Regions from separate parts of the Erwinia sp. GW821-FHT03D09 genome, predicted to be linked through region 3. Evidence: riboswitches for the same ligand, from Rfam matches in the RefSeq annotation. Region 3 holds a riboswitch; each other region holds the start of a gene.

Region 1 (3,015 bases), on a different contig from region 3:
CATGACGCTGCGCCAGTCGCTCTCCGGCGCATTAAACCACAGCGACAGAAACGCCAGCAGGGCGATTCCGGTCAGCAGCAGCGCCGTCAGACCGCCCGGAATCATCCAGCCGGGGATCAGCGGCTGACGGCGCGTTGCCATTCACTGATCCACTGGCTGCGCTGGCTGGCGACGTCCTGAGCGCTGTATTGCAACGTCGTCGTCGGCACGGTCAGGGTATCGAACCCCGCCGGTAATGTTGTTTTAATGGCCGGATACATCCAGTTGCCGGTGGCAATGGTGTTCTGGAAAGCCGGAGTCAGCAGGAACTGCATAAACTCCTGCGCCAGTTTCGGTTGCTTGCTGGCTTTCAGCTGACCGGCCACTTCCACCTGCAGGTAATGGCCTTCGCTGAAGTTGGCAGCGGCGTACTGGTCTTTCTTCTCTTCGATGAGATGGTAAGCAGGGGACGTGGTGTAGCTCAGCACCATATCGCTTTCACCTTTGAGGAACAGGCCGTAGGCTTCACTCCAGCCTTTGGTGACGGTGACGGTTTTCTGAGCCAGTTTCTGCCAGGCTGCCGGTGCCTGCTCACCATACACCTTCTGCATCCACAGCAGCAGACCCAGGCCCGGCGTGCTGGTGCGCGGATCTTCGTAGATCACTTTGATTGGGCGGTCGCTCTCGACCAGCTCTTTCAGGCTTTTTGGCGGATTTTGCAGGCGGGTTTTGTCGTAAACGAAGGCGAACCAACCGTAGTCGTAGGGCACGAAGGTGCTATTTTTCCAGCCGCCGGGCACGTTGCTGCTTTCGGTATTGACCTGGCTGGCGGCGAACAGGCCGGTTTTTTCTGCCGCATCCAGCAGGTTATTGTCCAGCCCCAGAACGACGTCGGCCTGGCTGTTTTTTCCTTCCATTCGCAGGCGGTTGAGTAACGATACGCCATCGGCCAACGCAACAAACTTCAGCTCGCAGTTACACTGCGCTTCAAAAGCTTTTTTGATTGCCGGGCCGGGGCCCCAGTCGGCGGAGAACGAGTCGTAGGTATAGACGGTCAGCGCGTCTTTCGCTGCGACGGGCAGCGAGAACAGCACCAGCAGAGGTAAGATTTTTTTTAACACTTTGCGTTCCTTGAAAAGAAGATGCGCAAAGGATCTGAGTAAACAGCACTCTCAAATCCCTACGCCGGTATGAGCCGGATCAGGTTCGACGGGTTTTCTCTCAGCGATATACCCTGCTACCGCGCAGCAGGGTATATCGCACCCCGTTGAGAACGGCCTATTCTAGTGAGATCGTTCCGCTAACGAAAGCACTCATGACTCATCCGGCGGTGCAAACCAGGCGGATTTGAAATCGAACCAGCCCAGGGTATTCATTCTCACCCCGCGCATGCTGCGCTGGCCATGCAGCTGCAGCCAGTGGTGAAACAGCGGATGCAGGTAATGATTGTCGATTAGCTGTTTACTCCAGTCGGCCAGCGGAAGCTTCTGCTCCCGCCACTGCTGCGCATCCTGCTGCCAGTCGATGGGAATGCAGTGATGCATCAGCGGAACTTCATACAGTAGCGAGAACAGGGAGAACTCCAGCGGCAGCGTAAAGTTGGCGCTACCCAGCCAGATATCGCTCTCGGCGTTACCCTGATGCCAGCTTTCATAATCCAGTTCCTGGGTTATCAGCGCCACACCGTGCGCGGCAAGAACAGGGCCCAGGGCGTTGGCGATGCCCTGGTGTTCAATCTGATCGCTGTACCAGGTGATCGTCAGCGAATCTAACCCCTCTGGCTTGTTGCTCATTTCCATATCATGGCGATGATGCCAGCGCGGCAGCAGGCCCCATGCCGGGAACCAGTAGCGCTGATAGGCAATCCCGCTGTGGTTAAGCAGGGCGATCGGGTTGAAGATTGAACTTAGCCAGCGGCGAACAGCTTCGTTCCGGCCCAGCTCGGAACGCTGGTCAAACAGCAGAAAGTAGCAGCCTTCCTCCAGGCGACTCTCTTCCGGCTGCTCATCGGTATCATGACTTTGCAGCTTCACGCCGGAGTAAACCAGCTCGTCGCTGATCTCGGGCAGGACCCAGATATTGACCTCGTCGATCAGTGCGCGATAGCCAAAGTAGTCATCGAAGGCGCTGATACGCAGCTGGCTCTGCTGGTTGTGCTCGACGGCATAGGGACCGGTTCCCGACGGCTGACGGGCGAAGTTGCGCATAAACGGCCACTCTTTTGGCAGGATCATCGCGTTGACGCTGGCCAGCAGCCACGGAAGCCAGCTGTCGGTATGTTTGAGGTGGATGTCCAGCATCCACGGACTGTTGGATTCAATGTGTTCAAAGTGGCTAAACAGCGGCTGCTCTTTTAAGCGCTGCAGGCTGGCGATCACGTCTTCCATGTCCAGCTCGCGACCATGGTGGAAACGAATGGCCGGACGCAGAAAGAAGCGCCAGTGTAACGGGCTAAGCTGTTGCCAGTGATGGGCGATATCCGGTTCCACTTCCCCATTTTCCTCATTTATTCGCGCCAGACCACTGAAAATCTGGCGGGCCAGATGGGTTTCCGATCGCCGCAGCGGCGTGCCTGGCAGCAGGTTGAGGAGCGGACGGTAATAAAGGACGCGCAGAATATGTTTTCCCTGCCGGAAGCTGCGGCCCAGATGGGACAGCAGCATTTGCCGTATGCGGTTTTTATCCCCCACCAGTTGAACCAGCTGATCGATGCGGTCCTGTTCCAGCAGATCCTCCGCGCGCTGCTGCTGTAGGGCCAGCCCGGTATACAGAAAGATGAGCCGTGAACGCTTACCGCGCCCGGCCTCCGACTGCCACTCCAGCCAGCCCGCCTCCTGCATGGCATTCAGCAGATTACGCATATGACGCCGCGAGCAGCTGAGCCGTACCGCAAGATCGTTGAGAGTCGTCTCCTGCGGCTGGCCGTCGCAGTATTGCCAGAGACGGATAAATTGCTGCTGCAAACGCGGTGAGGACATAAAAGAGGAACTCCGTAGTGAAAGCGGTCAGTTTTTCCTGCCGTATATTATGGCGATA
Region 2 (3,015 bases), on a different contig from region 3:
TCACGTGCTGGAATCGAAAGGTGTGGGCAGCACCATTGCCGAGTTCCCAACGACGGAAGACGCCGCGCGCTCATCCCGCGAGATGGGGCTACAGGTACTGATGGGTGCGCCAAATATCGTTCGCGGCGGTTCGCACTCCGGCAACGTTGCGGCACGCGATCTCGCCTCGAAGGGGCTGCTGGATATTCTCTCCTCGGACTACTATCCGGCCAGCCTGCTGGATGCGGCATTCCGTCTGGCAGCTGATGAAGCCATCCCGATGGATCTGCCAGCCGCTATTGCGCTGGTCACCCGCAACCCGGCGCACGCCATCGGACTGACCGATCGCGGCGTGATTGCGGAAGGAAAACGTGCGGATCTGGTACTGGTTCATCAGCCGAGGGAACAGGTCTATATCAAAAACGTCTGGGCAAAAGGCCGGATGGTGTTCTGATGGCGCGGTTAATCTGGCTGATGGGCGCATCCGGCTCCGGCAAGGACAGCCTGCTGCTGGCGCTGCGCGAAAGCGCCCCCGAGCGGATGGTGGTGGCGCACCGCTATATTACCCGCAGCGCCTCCGCCGGAGGGGAGAATCATATCGCGCTGAGCGAACATGAGTTTCTGCGCCGCAGCGAGTTCGGTTTGTTTGCCGTTGAGTGGCAGGCGCATCAGTTTTACTACGCGCTGGGCACCGAAATCGATCTGTGGCTGGCCGCCGGGCTGGACGTGGTGGTCAATGGTTCGCGCCGCCATCTGGCGGTAGCACAGCAGCGCTATGGCGACCGCCTGCTGCCGGTGTGCCTGCAGGTTTCACCGGAGGTGCTGGCGAACCGCCTTCGCCAGCGTGGACGCGAGGATGAAGGTGAAATTGTCCGGCGCATGCAGCGGGCGGCGGAACCGATCTCGGGAGGATGTGTAACGCTGAATAACGACGGCGAGCTGGAACGCACGCTGAGGGATTTCTCACGGCTGCTGGCGGAAGTACCGTGTGCTGTTACGGAACAAAACATCAGATAATCATTAGATGGGCAGCCCTTCAGGTGCCTGATTGCTCCATGATGAACAAATGAAATTCAATATGTCGGCGATATTTCCGTCGCTGAGTGAATCGGCATAAGCGGGCACGGAATAAAGTGTGCCGCTGAGTTTTTGTTTACAACATCTGAACTGACAGGTTATGTTTCTTGCCGAACCTTTCCAGGGGGAGCCTACAAGCGGGCTGAGAGTTTGCACTTGCAACGGTGCGAAGACCCTTAATACCTGATCCGGATAATGCCGGCGAAGGGATGGCGCAACCTGTCTGACTTTTGCCTGCCTCTGAGCGAGACGGCCGGAGTATCCACATTCAGTCGCGCTGTCTTTACTTTACAGGACAACACGATGACCAAACGTTTTACCGAAATCCTGCGTAATCAGAATCTGCCAACCTGGTCGGCGGCCGTTAATCACCGTTTCGTTGAGGAGCTGGTCACCGGCACCGTTGACGACCGTGTGATGATTAATTACCTGATTCAGGATCACCGCTTCCTCGACAGCTTCCTGATCCTGGTTGGTGCGGCAATGACCAGTGCGGATACCACCGACGCCCGGCTGCGTTTTGGCCGCTTTGCCGGGATGGTATCCTCCGAAGAAAACACCTATTTCCTGCGTTCGTTTACTGCGCTGGGTGTCAGTGAGCAACAGCGCACCGAACAGCCGGACACCGCCCCGACGGCAGGTTTCAAAGCCATCATGCGTGAGGCGGCGGCCACCCACAGCTATGCAGCGATCCTCACCGTGCTGAACGTTGCTGAATGGCTGTATTATGACTGGGCCACTCAGGCTGCCCGACCGCTGCCGGATAACTTCGTCTACGCCGAATGGGTCACGCTGCACGATAACCCGGACTTCAACGCGTTTGTGGCGTTTATCCGCGAGGAGCTGGATCGCGTTGGACCGGCGGAATCCTCGCTGTGCGAAGATCTCTTCCACCGCGCGGTGGGGCTTGAAAAGGCGTTCTTTGATGCGGCTTATCAGTAAGGAACGTTGAACGTAGGGCGGGGAGCTGACTGTGTATTTCATCAGGGGAAATTCTCTCCCCGCCCATGTCGAGGATTGTGCGCCCAGCCTGCTGAACTTAGCTTCTGATGCTGACGCCCCGCGCGCCGTCGCTTTTTAGCAAATCCCCGCTTAAAGAGGCCCGCGTCTTATCAAAAGCGGGCAAGAAAGTTTTTAATCTGCGCCTGCGAAGATAACCCTTCCATCGGTCCCTTGTGCGAAACGGCAATCGCACCGCTGGCATTAGCGTACGTTAAAGATTCCTCAATGCTGTACCCCGCGAGAAACAGACTGATAAAGGTGGCACCAAAGCAGTCTCCGGCACCGGTCGGATCAACGATCGGCGTTTCCAGCCCGGGAACGTGTTTTTCAAGCAGCACATCGTGGCTTTTTTGATAATGGCTTGCTCCTTTTGGCCCCCTTTTAATCACTATATGTTGAATGCCGCTTTGCAAAAGCTCACTGACAATATCCTGTTCAGATTGACTTTTTCGGGTAGAGAAATGTGATATCTCTCCTTCGCTGGGCATAAAGATATCTGTGTATTCAAGGATATAATCGAATGCCTGCTCCATTTCCGGGATGTTAAGCATCTCTTTACGAATATTGGGGTCGAACGACACCGTGCCGTTATTTTCCTTCACGATATCAATCGCCTTACGCATCGCATCGATAATTCTGAACGAAAACAGTGAGGATCCCATGATATGAAAATGCCGGCACTGATTGAGCAACTTTATGTCAATATGCTTCGTGCTCAAACTGCCGCTGGCACTGTTAGGAATATTGAAAATAAAGTCACGTTCAATCTGGTTACGATAGCTGACGAAGGCCGTGCCGGTTGGAGCCTGATCGACAATGCTAATGCCCTCCGTGATAACCCCTTCCAGACGCAATCTCTCAATATTTAAGCGACCGAAATCATCATTGCCAACGCAACCGAACAGCGTCGCACCATAGCCTAATCTGGCAACCTGTGCGGCGAAAATCGCCGGGGCA
Region 3 (3,015 bases):
ACGGTGCTTCATGGCAATGTTCCAGCTGCTCGGTCATATTACGGCGGATCATCTGCATTGGCACGTGCCCGGGCCCTTCAATCATCACCTGCACATCATATTCCCAGGCAATTTTAGTTAGTTCTCCTAACGTATGCAGCTCGGAGAACTGTGCTTCGTCGTTGGCATCCTGAATTGAACCCGGGCGCAGACCGTCACCGAGTGAGAGGGAAACATCATAGGCGGCACAGATTTCACAAATCTCGCGGAAATGCAGATAGAGGAAGCTTTCTTTGTGGTGCGACAGGCACCACTTCGCCATGATCGACCCGCCGCGCGAAACAATACCAGTCAATCTTTTGGCGGTCATCGGTACATAACGCAACAACACGCCGGCATGAATAGTAAAATAATCAACACCTTGCTCCGCCTGCTCCAGCAGCGTATCGCGGAAAATCTCCCAGTTAAGATCTTCTGCCACGCCATTCACCTTCTCCAGCGCCTGGTAGATCGGCACGGTGCCGATCGGTACCGGGCTGTTTCGCAAGATCCATTCACGTGTTTCATGGATATAGCTGCCGGTGGAAAGATCCATCACCGTGTCGGCACCCCAGCGAGCAGACCACACCAGTTTTTCAACTTCCTCCTCAATCGAAGAGCTGACCGCGGAGTTGCCGATATTGGCGTTGATCTTCACCAGGAAGTTACGCCCAATGATCATCGGTTCCGATTCCGGATGGTTAATATTGGCCGGAATGATCGCCCGTCCGGCGGCGACTTCCTGGCGCACAAACTCTGCGCTAATATTTTCCGGCAGGCTGGCACCGAAGCTGTTGCCCGGGTGCTGTTGCAGAAGAATTTCACCGCGAATGCGCTCGCGGCCCATATTTTCACGTATCGCAATATATTCCATTTCCGGGGTGATGACACCCAGGCGCGCGTAATGCATCTGAGTAACGCAGCGACCTGCCAGTGCGCGTCGTGGACGAGGAGGATTATCGAAACGCAGATGATCCAGTCCTTCATCAGCCAGCCGCTGCTGGGTGTAGACTGAGCTGAGTTCAGCAATTTCTTCCGTATCGGCACGCTGGTGAATCCATGTGCTGCGCAGCTTGTCGATACCGCGATGCACATCGATAGCGGCTGCCGGATCGCCGTAGGGGCCTGCGGTGTCATAGACCGGCACCGGTTCATTCTCTTCTAATAGCGGATTGTCTTTATTGCCGCCGATAACGGTTGGGCTTAGCTGGATTTCACGCATCGGTACGCGGATATCGTCCCGGGACCCGATCAGATAAATACGTTTTGAATTGGGGAAGGCCGTGCCCTGCAGAGAATCGATAAACTGCTGAGCTTCAGCGCGCTGCTCACGGCGATTAGTTTTTTTCTCAACGAGAAGTTTTTCAACGGTAGACATAGCAAATTCCTGAAATATTAGGGAAAGTTGCTTGCCTGGAGGCGGGAGTAATTTGAACGATGAGAAACATTTTATTTCGCATCATCGCAGACGATTTTACTCTTGTTCCCTTCGCAGGTGTTAACCTGAACAGGTTCCGCGGATCCCGAATTAACGGTCTCAGCCCCGTGGGGCACTCCGACAAGAAATACTCTCTGATTTTCACACTTGGGTGCCAGAAAATCAGTTTGAAGTCAGAACAAAACGTTTTTTGCTCAAACTAAATAGCCTCTTCAGCATAAAGGGGCTAATTGGAAACTACAAGTAATTCACAATCTGATAACGAATCAGGCGGAAGGAGCAAGAGGCGCTACATCTTTAGTTATATGATTTTCAGCAACTTTTTCCAGGGCCAGCTTAATAAATTTATCCTCCAGCACGAAGCGTTCAGCCAGCGCCTCGCCGACCAGAGAAAGCGTTTGCTGGAAATCTACTGCATCATCTGTTTCGATGGACTTTTCCAGATATGTATCATAAATCTGCATAATGTGGTCGGTATTGGCGCGTAAAGAGGGATAAATCAGTGCCGCCTGCGCCAGCTGTTCCGTTCCTTCAAGCTCTTTGATGAAACGTTCGTAGGCCGTGAAATGGCCCGCTGAGAGATAGTCCACCAGATTCTGGCAAAAATTATCCAGTGCATTTTCATCGAGCGCCGTCAACGATTCCTTGTTAGGCTTTAAACCAGCCATTTGATAATAGGCAATCAGCAGCTGCTTACGGGCATGTAAACAGAAATCGACCAGTTCACTACAGCCGCTAACGCGTGCGGTCAGGTTTTCTAACTGGTTAAGCATGTTCATCTCCGTGAGTTTTATTTTTAATGCCTGACCTCAAACCAGTCTTTGAGCTGAGGATGATAAGCAAGTTATGGAACGTCAAATATCAAGCGTAGACACTGGCTGGTGGGTTGTCAGCCACGAACATAAAATTTGGTTACCAAAAGGCGAAATTCCTCGAGGATCTGCCGAATCACTCGGCTTGACGGGATCAAAAGGATCGCCTATTGGCGAATGGCAGGGGGAAACGGTGTGGTTGATCTGCGAAACCCGCACGCGTGACACCGGATCGCTGCGTCAATTGCTCGATCAGGAAACCGGTTTATTTCAGCTGGCTGGTCGGGGTATACAGTTGGCAGAGTTTTACCGCTCGCACCGCTGGTGTGGCTACTGTGGCCATGAGATGCACCACAGCAAAACCGAATGGGCCTGCCTGTGCAGCCACTGTCGGCAGCGTTACTATCCGCAAATTTCTCCCTGTATCATTGTTGCCATTCGCCGTGAGGATAAGATCCTGCTGGCCCAGCATACCCGGCATCGTAATGGCATTTACACCGTGTTAGCTGGCTTTGCTGAAGTCGGTGAGACGCTGGAGCAGGCGGTAGCGCGCGAAGTGATGGAAGAAGCCGCAATTAAGGTTAAAAATCTGCGATATGTTTCATCTCAGCCGTGGCCATTTCCGCAGTCGCTGATGATGGCCTTTATGGCCGACTATGATGTGGGCGAAATCAACATTGACCCTAAAGAACTGCTGGATGCGGATTGGTACCGGCATGATGCTTTACCACAGCTGCCGCCAGCTGG
Region 4 (3,015 bases), on a different contig from region 3:
GAAGCTGGAGGCGCGCTGCAGCAGACCGATATCCTTCAGCAGCCGCTGGCGATTGGGCAACTGAGTGACCACATCTTTGTAACCCGCGGTATACCAGGCATCAAGATAGCCGCTGACCAGGCCCGCCAGCAGCTCCAGCATCGTTGACTTATGTTCGTCGAAGGTGTGGGGCCGGGTGTCAGTAATGCACAGGGTCCCCACCGAAATGCCTTCCCGCGTATGCAGGGGTATACCCGCGTAGAATCGGATGAAAGGTGCGCCGAGCGTGAAGGGATTCTGGCTGAAGCGCGGGTCAAGTTGCGTATCGCTACAGATCAGCAGCGAATCGCTGAGCACCACCTGGCGGCAGAAGGCGCCATGCAGCGAACTTTGCGGCACATCAAGGCAGCAGGCTGCCTTGATATACTGATTTTCATTATCCAGAACCGAGACAAAACAGCCCGGAAACGCCAGCAAATCACTGGCGAGCAGGGTGAATTTTTGCAAAATATCATCGCGGATAGCATCTTCAGATTTGAGCATCTCAAGGGCAGCCAGGCGTCTGACATCATCGTTACTGAAGGTCCCACTCATGGTTTGGATTCGCATTAATAGAGTTGATGGCTGCTGACTCTGTCAGATTATCATGATTCCTCTCTCTGACTGGTCGATCTTCACTGCTGTCATCATGAAAATAATTTTTAATGATAGTGAAGAGATTGCATCATTCCAATGCGTCTACGCGTTTTGCTAGCACTACACGCGTAATTGTGACGGTAATCATGGCTCAGAGAGCCATGTCGGTGTTTTCCTGATGATTTACACGGCGGTGCCAGCCCAGCTCGGGGGCAATCAGTGTGGCGAAGTCGCTGATAATCTGGCGGTACTGGTCGGCGGTAAATTCATAGGGTAACTCCAGCCGCAGTTCATCCACTTCGCGCAGGATCGGGTCGTTAACCAGGCGCTGCTGGTTGCCCGGCGAGGCGATCAGCGTGTTTTCATCCGCCAGCCAGCGGCCGCTGAGGTTGTCCCGCACGCGTCGGACCCGATCGTAGGAGAAATTCTCCTGCCGCCAGTCGCCTGAGAACAGCGCCGGGCCAATCAGCTCCAGGTGGTTCGGCTGGCCGGCGCTGAGGCCAACGTTCAGCCGCCCGCGCGCGAGTACGTCCACCGTCAGTAAATCTTCCGCCAGCCGAAACGGGCTTTCATAGCCCATCTGGATCACTGTGGTGCCCAGCTCGATATGCCGGGTACGCTGCGTGGCGGCGGCAAGAAACGTGCTCGCCGAAGAGATCCCGTGCTCCAGATGGCGCTGACGCACCCAGGCACCGTTGTAGCCCAGCGATTCACCCAGCTCGAACAGCTGCAGGGTTTCTTCCGGCCCCTGTAGCGGGGCGCGATCCGGGTAGTTCCCGGGAGTAAGGAAAGCGATATGCGATATGGCCGGTTTTGTCATGGTGTCCATCCGTTCAGACCTGATGTGGGAGAGGCGCACTGAAAAATCCTTCAGCATCGGGCAATTGTGTTGCCTGCCCCGCACTTTGCAAAATGCCGAATCCGGCACTTTATTTTCATCTGGCGAAAACGGCCGTCGAAATAAATCCACCTAAACGCTTGCGGTTGCGCTCAGGATGCAATAAAAAAGTCTCTGTCAGGGGAGTCTCGCCGAAGAGACTGAGAGGCTGATTGCGATTTATCGCGGCTCAGCGACCCTTAGAACCTGACCCAGTTGATACTGGCGTAGGAAGACCTGGAATGCCGCTTCGCCGCACTCCTTATCGGGCAGATCGCAGCCGCCGAACGCCGATACTCTCCCTTCTCATTATCGCGGGTCTTCTTGGTTATCTGAGAGGCCGGTATGACGTTCGTAACAACTCTCCCTGAACATTCCGCCGAGGCGACATTGTGAGCCACTGGTCGATCCTGGGTTCGGGCGTGACCGGGCTGTGCGTGGCGACCGCGCTGGCCGACGCCGGAGAAAAGCTGGAAATCATCACCTCTGAAGAACATTGCCCCGCGTCGCACTACGCGGGCGGTATGCTCGCGCCGTTCTGCGAGGGCGAAGGCGCACCGGAAGAGGTGGTCAGGCTGGGGCAGGGCTCCGCCGACTGGTGGCAGGCGCACGTCAGCGGCGTGGAACGTCAGGGTACGCTGGTGATCGCGCCGCCGCGTGACAGCATGGAGCTGAATCGCTTTGCCAAAATGACCCAGGGCCATCAGTGGGTGGACCCGGGCAGCGTGGAAGATCGCCTGGCCGGGCGCTTTGCTCGCGGGCTGTTTTTCCCCAGCGAAGGGCACCTCGATCCGCGCAAGGCGATGCAGGAGCTGCGGCAGAAGCTGCTGGCCGCGGGCGTGGAGATCCGCCACGGTAAACCAACGGGCAAAATTATCGACTGCCGGGGTATTCATGCCGCGCCGCTGCTGCCGGAACTGCGCGCCGTGCGCGGTGAGATGCTGATCCTGCAAGGCGATGAGGTGCAGTTTTCACGACCGATCCGCCTGCTGCATCCGCGCTTTCCCTGCTACCTGGTGCCGCGCAGCGAAGGGCGTTTTATGCTCGGTGCCACCATGGTGGAAAGCAACGACGCCAGCCCGATCAGCGCCCGCGCGCTGATGGAACTGCTGAGCGCGGCGTACACCATCGACCCGGCGCTGGTCGAAGCGCGGGTGATTGAAACCGGCAGCGGCCTGCGCCCCTCTTACCCGAATAACCTGCCGGATATCCGCTATCGCGACGGCACCTTCCACGTTAACGGCATGTACCGGCACGGCTTTCTGCTGGCACCGATCATGGCGCAAAATCTTATCCAACAGCTGTCGCAGGAGACGCGCTGATGCACATTTTACTGAACGGTCAGGCGACCGAAACCCAGGCCGCTACCCTGACGGCGCTGCTTAACGAACAGCAGATTGACCGCAGCTGCGTGGTCTGCGCGCTGAACGGCGATTTTGTCCCGCGTGGGCTGTATGACGCGACGCCAATTAGCGAAGGCAGCAAGATTGAAGTGCTGTCACCGATGCAGGGGGGCTGAGATG

What was found. Region 3 has a riboswitch for thiamine pyrophosphate ahead of thiC (phosphomethylpyrimidine synthase ThiC). Riboswitches for the same ligand answer to the same signal wherever they lie in the genome.
Region 1: linked by a shared signal. The riboswitch ahead of thiB (thiamine ABC transporter substrate binding subunit) and the one ahead of thiC (phosphomethylpyrimidine synthase ThiC) in region 3 are both predicted to bind thiamine pyrophosphate.
Region 2: linked by a shared signal. The riboswitch ahead of AC07U6_RS12750 (TenA family protein) and the one ahead of thiC (phosphomethylpyrimidine synthase ThiC) in region 3 are both predicted to bind thiamine pyrophosphate.
Region 4: linked by a shared signal. The riboswitch ahead of AC07U6_RS18960 (FAD-dependent oxidoreductase) and the one ahead of thiC (phosphomethylpyrimidine synthase ThiC) in region 3 are both predicted to bind thiamine pyrophosphate.

What each region holds. Positions count from the first base shown of each region.
Region 1 covers NZ_JBWKUK010000005.1:101,878-104,892, forward strand. The annotation lists gene thiP (thiamine/thiamine pyrophosphate ABC transporter permease ThiP) at 1-141, opposite strand, end outside; gene thiB (thiamine ABC transporter substrate binding subunit) at 117-1,100, opposite strand; TPP riboswitch at 1,139-1,256, opposite strand; gene sgrR (HTH-type transcriptional regulator SgrR) at 1,293-2,957, opposite strand.
Region 2 covers NZ_JBWKUK010000011.1:51,563-54,577, reverse strand. The annotation lists gene phnM (alpha-D-ribose 1-methylphosphonate 5-triphosphate diphosphatase) at 1-433, shown strand, start outside; gene phnN (ribose 1,5-bisphosphokinase) at 433-996, shown strand; TPP riboswitch at 1,170-1,283, shown strand; gene AC07U6_RS12750 (TenA family protein) at 1,360-1,998, shown strand; gene AC07U6_RS12745 (sugar kinase) at 2,169-3,015, opposite strand, start outside.
Region 3 covers NZ_JBWKUK010000028.1:8,400-11,414, reverse strand. The annotation lists gene thiC (phosphomethylpyrimidine synthase ThiC) at 1-1,396, opposite strand, end outside; TPP riboswitch at 1,486-1,586, opposite strand; gene rsd (sigma D regulator) at 1,723-2,229, opposite strand; gene nudC (NAD(+) diphosphatase) at 2,303-3,015, shown strand, end outside.
Region 4 covers NZ_JBWKUK010000021.1:33,865-36,879, forward strand. The annotation lists gene AC07U6_RS18950 (sensor domain-containing diguanylate cyclase) at 1-573, opposite strand, end outside; gene AC07U6_RS18955 (LLM class flavin-dependent oxidoreductase) at 767-1,435, opposite strand; TPP riboswitch at 1,623-1,743, shown strand; gene AC07U6_RS18960 (FAD-dependent oxidoreductase) at 1,885-2,814, shown strand; gene thiS (sulfur carrier protein ThiS) at 2,814-3,011, shown strand; gene AC07U6_RS18970 (thiazole synthase) at 3,013-3,015, shown strand, end outside.